2 linked regions of the Youhaiella tibetensis genome follow. The protein of the gene in region 1 interacts with the protein of each later gene in a pairwise test. Links are inferred from orthologs where the notes say so. Each region holds a gene or a part of one and is shown on either strand. Other genes may lie near its edges.

The links.
Region 2: the proteins of ccmC (region 1) and ccmE interact in binary tests that used the Escherichia coli proteins (3 or more experiments, as listed by UniProt). The link is inferred for Youhaiella tibetensis from one-to-one orthologs.

The regions. Positions count from the first base shown.
Region 1 is NZ_CP041690.1:4,043,752-4,046,932, forward strand. What follows is about bases 84-2,947. They hold ccmC (heme ABC transporter permease CcmC), read right to left. Parts: upstream 1,968-2,947; coding sequence 1,200-1,967; downstream 84-1,199. Other genes in these bases: FNA67_RS19830 (hypothetical protein), read right to left, coding at 84-426; FNA67_RS19835 (DsbE family thiol:disulfide interchange protein), read right to left, coding at 493-1,035; ccmD (heme exporter protein CcmD), read right to left, coding at 1,032-1,199; ccmB (heme exporter protein CcmB), read right to left, coding at 1,979-2,632; ccmA (heme ABC exporter ATP-binding protein CcmA), read right to left, coding at 2,629-2,947. Also shown: more of FNA67_RS19830, read right to left, coding at 52-83; more of ccmA, read right to left, coding at 2,948-3,181. UniProt on the Escherichia coli protein: Required for the export of heme to the periplasm for the biogenesis of c-type cytochromes.
Region 2 is NZ_CP041690.1:1,354,475-1,357,694, reverse strand. What follows is about bases 203-3,105. They hold ccmE (cytochrome c maturation protein CcmE), read right to left. Parts: upstream 1,937-3,105; coding sequence 1,469-1,936; downstream 203-1,468. Other genes in these bases: ccmI (c-type cytochrome biogenesis protein CcmI), read right to left, coding at 1,947-3,032; FNA67_RS06660 (heme lyase CcmF/NrfE family subunit), read right to left, coding at 203-1,466. Also shown: more of FNA67_RS06660, read right to left, coding at 1-202; FNA67_RS06645 (FAD-binding oxidoreductase/lyase), read left to right, coding at 3,154-3,220. UniProt on the Escherichia coli protein: Heme chaperone required for the biogenesis of c-type cytochromes. Transiently binds heme delivered by CcmC and transfers the heme to apo-cytochromes in a process facilitated by CcmF and CcmH.

The sequences.
Region 1 (3,181 bases):
AAAGCCCCGGGCGCAGGTACCGGGGCTTTTCTTTTTGCCGGCGAACCAGGGTCAGACGCGCTTGATCAGCTCGTCCTTGCTGTCCACCGTCAGCGTGATCTCGTCATCGCCGACCGAGGCGATCTGCTCGGGCAGGATGTAGCGGTCCGCCGCGAACAGTCCATCCGCATCGAGCCGCACATAGCCTTCGTTGAGCAGCCGCTCGCGGATTTCTTCGGGCAGCTCGTTAGGGTGGAATGCCTCGGCGAGATTGTTGATGATCGAATCCCGGCCCTTCATGTCGCCCGGGTTGATACCGGCCGTTTCCGGCCCGGGACGGCTGGGGTCCTCGTCGCTGTATTTGAAGTCGTCGACCACCCCGATATGGCGGTGGTGATTGTCGAAAACACGCATCCCGACATGAATGCCTTGCGGAAGTCCTTCCATCCGTTCCTCCTGTGGTTGCCGATTGGTCTCGGCGAGGTAACGGACTTGGCGCGGCGATTGTTCCCCTCAGCTCTGGGACGACGCCTTCTCGATGGCCGGGATGATCTCGCGCGTCAGCGTTTCCGGCGACATCGGGCCCACATGCTTGAAAGTGATGACCCCGTTCTTGTCCACGATGAACGTCTCGGGCACGCCATAGACGCCCCAGTCGATCGAAACGCGATTGTCCCGGTCGGCACCGATGCGGTCATAGGGATTGCCCAGGTCCTTGAGGAACGCCGCCGCGTTCTCGGGCGCGTCCTTCTGGTTGATGCCGAACAGGCGCACGCCCGTGGCCGCCTTGAGCTGGGTCAGCACCGGATGCTCGGCGCGGCACGGAATGCACCAGGAGGCGAAAACGTTGACCACCGTCACCTCGCCCTTGAGCGCCTCGGTATCGAAACCGGGGACGCCCACGCCATCGACGGCCGCCAGGGTGAACTGCGGCGCTGGCTTGTTGATGAGGACCGACTGGACAAGGCTCGGGTCGCGGTTGAGGCTGGTCGCGAACACGGCAACCAGCGCCACGAGCGCGATCAGCGGCAGCGCGAGCAGGGCGATACGGGTCAAGTAGTCTTCTCCGCGCGGCGCCGGACGCCCTGCGCCTCAAGCTCTGCGATGCGCTTCTCGACGCGGCGGCCCGAAAGCACGATCCAGGCGATGAGCGCGACGACCGCCGCGGTCACCCCGACATAAGCCCAGATGATGAAGACGGCGTGGGGTCCAAGATCCATTTACTTGGCTCCTTCGGCCGCTGCCGCCCGCTGCCGCTCGAGCGTGGCAAGGCGCCGGCGGCGGATTTCGGTATGCATGGATTTGATCTGGAGCGTGATGAACAGCAGCGTGAACGCGCCCATCATCACCAGCAACGGGGTGAGGATCGAGCCCGGCATGCGCGGCCCGTCGGGCGTGATGACGCTCGAGGGCTGGTGCAGGGTCTGCCACCAGTCGACCGAAAACTTGACGATCGGGATATTGATCGCACCGATGAGGGTGAAGACCGCCACCACGCGCCCGGCGCGCAACTGGTCCTCGAAGGCGCGCCAGAGTGCGATGAGGCCCAGGTAGATGAGCAGCAGCACGAGCGTGGAGGTCATGCGCCCGTCCCACTCCCAAAACGTGCCCCAGGTCGGGCGGCCCCAAAGCGAACCGGTATAGAGCGCCAAGGCCGTAAAAACCGCCCCCAGCGGCGCGGCAGCCTTCATCGAGACGTCGGCCATCGGGTGGCGCCAGATCAGGCTGCCGAGCGCCGAGACCGCCATCACGCCGTAGACGAACTGGCTCAACCACGCATTGGGTACGTGGATGTACATGATCCGCACCGTATTCCCCATCTGGTAGTCGGGCGGGGAATCGAGGAACGCGAAATAAAGGCCGGCGGCGAAGAGGATCGCCGTCAGGATCGTCAGCGGCCACAGCAGCGGACGCGACCAGCCGAGGAACTGGCTGGGATTGGCGATCCGCGCGAACCAATTGGGTTTGGGAGCTACATCCAAGGTCATGGAGAGGTTGTCTATTCCTCGCTCACGCGCAGTGCAAGCGCTCCGGCGAAGGGAGCGATGGCCAGAAGCACGAGGCTTATTGCCGCAAGAAACAGCATCGCGGCGCCGGACTGCTGTCCCGAAATGGCCGAGCTGCCGAAGATCAGGAGTGGTATGGCGAGCGGCAGGATCAGCACGGGCGCTATGAGCCCGCCACGCGGCAAGGACACCGTGACTGCTGCGCCCATGGCGCCGAGCGCCACGAGCCCAGGCGTGCCGAGCAGCAGCGAGAGCACCGTACGGAGCCAGCTCTCCATGTCCATGTTGAGCAGAACCGCCAGGACGGGGGTTGCCGCGATCAGAGGCAGCGCCGTCAGCAGCCAATGCGCAATCACTTTTGCGGCAACGATGGCTTCGAGCGGCGTACGCGAGAAGCGGAAGAGCTGGAGCGAGCCGTCTTCGGCGTCGTTGCGGAAAAGCCGGTCGAGCCCTAGCAGCAACGAGAGAAATGCCGCGATCCAGGTGAGGCCGGGGGCGAGCTTGGCCAGCATCGCCTTGTCCGGCCCGATGGCGAACGGCACGATCGCGCCGACCATGACGAAGAACAGGACGAGCGTGAGCGCGTCGCCCCCGATGCGGGTCGCCAGCTTTAGGTCGCGCCCGATGATGGCCAGGAAACCCTTCACGCGCCCAGCTCCAGGGTCCGTACGCGCGTGCCGTCGGCGATCCTGAGTTCAAGATGGGTGGCGGCAACCGCCAGCCCCCCCGCCGCCAGATGTGCGTCGATCAACTCGCCCACCAGCCGGTCACCGTCCTTGTCGAGTGCAGAAGTCGGCTCGTCCAGCAGCCAGATGGGGCGCGGCGACACCAGCAGCCGCGCCAGCGCCAGCCGTCGCGTCTGCCCGGCCGAAAGATAACCCGCATCGAGACCGGCGATGGATGCCAGCCCGACCCGGCGCAACGCGGCCATGACGTCACCCTCCCCGCCATTGAGCGCGGCCCAGGCCTCGAGATTTTCGGCGACCTTGAGCCGGCCCTTGACCGCCGAGAGGTGCCCCAGGAAATGCACGTCCTCTTCCCAGCGCTCCTCGCCATCCTGTCCGGAAAAAACCACGCTCCCCGCATCGGGACGCAGGAACCCCGCCAGGCACTTCATCAGGCTGGTCTTGCCCGCGCCGTTGGGGCCGCGAAGCAGCAGGATCTCGCCCGGTGCCACGGCAAAACCCACGTCCGCG
Region 2 (3,220 bases), 2.7 Mb from region 1 along the record:
GGCAGGCCCTTGAGGCGGCGCCAGCTCTCTGCGAGCGGAATGCGGCCGAGCTTGGAGCGGTCGACGAGTTCGGCGATGGCGCCGAACATCACCCAGAAGCCCAGCAGCAGCCCGAGCGGGGCCAGCGACACATGGGCGCCGGTGGCCGTGAAGAGCGCGATGGCGGCGACCAGCGCCAGCACGGCGGCACCGGCCAGGCGCTGCGTCACCGCGACGAGATCGCCGCGCTTCCAGGCCAGGAAAGGCCCGAACGGCACGAGGATGAGCAGCGGTACCATCAGGGTGCCGAAGGTGAGATCGAAGAACGGGGCGCCCACCGAGATAGTACGGCCCGTAAGCGCATCGAGCACCAGCGGATAAAGCGTTCCCACCAGCACCGCCCCCAGACCCGTCGCCAGGAAGAGGTTGTTGAGCACCAGCGCCCCTTCCTTGGAGATCGGAGCGAAGAGGCCGCCCTGCCGCAGGGACGAGGCGCGCATCGCAAAGAGTGTGAAGGCGCCGCCGATGAAAGCGGCGAGGATGGCGAGGATCACGAGGCCCCGCGTCGGATCGGAAGCAAAGGAGTGCACCGAGGTGAGCACGCCCGAACGCACGAGGAAAGTGCCGAGCAGCGAGAAGGAGAAGGTGATGATGGACAGGAAGATCGTCCAGACCTTGAGCGCATTGCGCTTCTCCATCACCAGCGCCGAGTGCAGGAGCGCGGTGCCGGCAAGCCAGGGCATGAAGCTGGCATTTTCGACCGGATCCCAGAACCACCAGCCGCCCCAGCCCAGTTCGTAATAGGCCCAATAGGAGCCCATGGCGATGCCGAGGGTGAGGAACGTCCATGAAAGCATCGTCCACGGGCGCACCCAGCGGGCCCAGGCAGCGTCGATGCGGCCCGAGATCAGTGCCGCGATGGCGAAGGAGAAGCAGATCGAGAAGCCCACATAGCCCGTGTAGAGGAGCGGCGGATGCACCGCGAGGCCGAAGTCCTGGAGGATCGGGTTGAGATCCTTGCCCTCGAACGGCGCCGGGTCCAGCCGGGCAAAGGCATTGGAGGTGAAGAGCGCAAAGCCGGTGAAGGCGGCAACCAGGAGGCTTTGGGTGGCCAGCACCAGGTTGAGCAGGTCCTTTGGGAGCTTGCGACCGAACATGGCGACCGCCGCCCCGAAGGCGACGAGGATCAGGATCCAGAGGACGATCGAGCCCTCATGGTTCCCCCAGACGCTGGTGACCTTGTAGAGCAGCGGCTGGAGCGAGTGCGAATTGTTGTAGGCCAGCAGCAGCGAGAAATCCGAGGTGACGAAGGCCTGGATCAGCGCGGCAAAGCTCGCCGCGATCAGCAGGAACTGCAGGATCGCAGCCTGGCGCAGGAACGTCGTCACCCGCCCCTCGTTGCGCCAGTAGGCATAGCCCATGACGGTCGAGACGCAGGCGATGGCGAAAGCGAGGATCTGGGCGAAATGGCCGAGTTCGATAGACAAGATCAGCCTCCGCTCAGTGCCTTGAGCGATCCGGCCGGATCGTCAGGCTTCCATTCGCCGCGAGCCTTGAGTTCATCGACGATGCCCTTGGGAATGTAGTTTTCGTCGTGCTTGGCCATGATGTTGGAGGCGGTGAAGGCGCCGTTGGTGCCGATGCTGCCTTCGGCAACCACGCCCTGCCCTTCCCGGAAGAGGTCGGGGAGGATGCCGACATAGCTTACCGTCATCTCGCTCTTGCCGTCCGTCACCACGAAGTCGTTGTCCTGTCCGTTCTTGTGCCAGGTACCGACCTTGACCAAACCGCCCAGGCGTACGGGCGTTCCGGCCGCCACTGCCTTTTCGTGCATTTCGGTCGGCGTATAGAAAAAGACGATCTGGTCGCGCAGCGCCACGAGCACGAGCGTCGTTGCCAGGCCCAGCACCACGGCAAGGCCGCCAATGATCGAGATGCGCTTCTGTTTGCGGGTCATGGCCATGTTTTTACTTTAGTCCTCCTTGCGCAGCGGTCGCGTCAAGCTCGGACCGCTGGCCGGCATCCGGGTAGGCCGCCTTGGCGGCGTCATAGGCGGCCTGCGCTCCGGCGGTATCGCCGAGCACCAGCCGCGAGCGCACCAGGCGTGTCCATTCTTCCAGGGTACCGCCATCCCGCATCAGCCGGGTCGAGAGCCCCTCGACCATCGACTTGATGGTCTCGTCGGACACCGAATCCTGTTGCGCCGGCCCCTCGATCGGCTTGCCCTCGAGCCCGCGCTGGGCGGCAGCCAGCCCTTCCTTGGCGGTGGCGATCCAGGGCTCGGTCCCGGCGGCCGAGTTGATCAGTGCGTTCCACTGTTCCACGGCGCCGGCATAGTCGCCGGTCTGGGTCGCATAGCCCGCCAGGTAGAAGTGGGAGCGCACGTGCTTGGGGTCGAGCCTGGCGGCGTTTTCGAGCAGGGCCAGCGGCTCGCCCGTCATGTCGCCCTTGCTGATCATGAGCAGCGCTTCGGCGAGGTCGGTCTGGCTGTCGGCCGTGGGCGGGGCCAGTTCGTTGACCTTGCGCAGCGCTTTGACGGCGTCTTCGAAACGGCCCATCTGCATGTAGACCGGGGCCAGGACGGTCCAGCCGCGCACATCGTCGGGAGTCTCGGCCAGTTGCGCCTCGATGCGCTTGACGGCGTCATCGACGTTGATGGTCTCTTCGAGCGGCTTTTCGCGCGATGCCAGCGGCTGGCTGGGCAGGCTCGGATTGCCGATCATGGCGTAGCTGCCGAAGGCGATGACGGCCACGCCCAGCACTGCCAGCGGCAGCAGCACGGGGCCGGATGCGCCCGCTTTCTTGCCACCATCCTCGCCCTGCAGGCGAATCAGTTCGCGCGCGAGTTCGGCCTTGGCGGCGGTGCCTTCGGCGTCTCCCAGACGGCCCGAAGCGATATCGGCATTGATTTCAGCCAGTTGCAGCCGGTAATGCTCATCGGTAGCATCGCCTTGTGCAGCCACGGTCGCGTTGACCGTTCGGCCGGCAGCCGCATAGTAAAGTGCGGCGCACGCAATGGCGGTGATCGTGATGGCGAGTATCCAGAATAGCATCAGCGCAGGTTCGTCTCGGTCGGCGACGGTGGCATCTATAGGGCGATTTCGACAAAAAATGCACGCGAACACGTATCCGTGTTGTGGACTGTTTGCCGCAGCGTCGAGAAGCTAGGCACTTATGGGGGCAGACGCTTTCGATTTTGCGATAGTCGGGTCGAGCCCGCTGGCCCTGCTGCTGGCCGGGT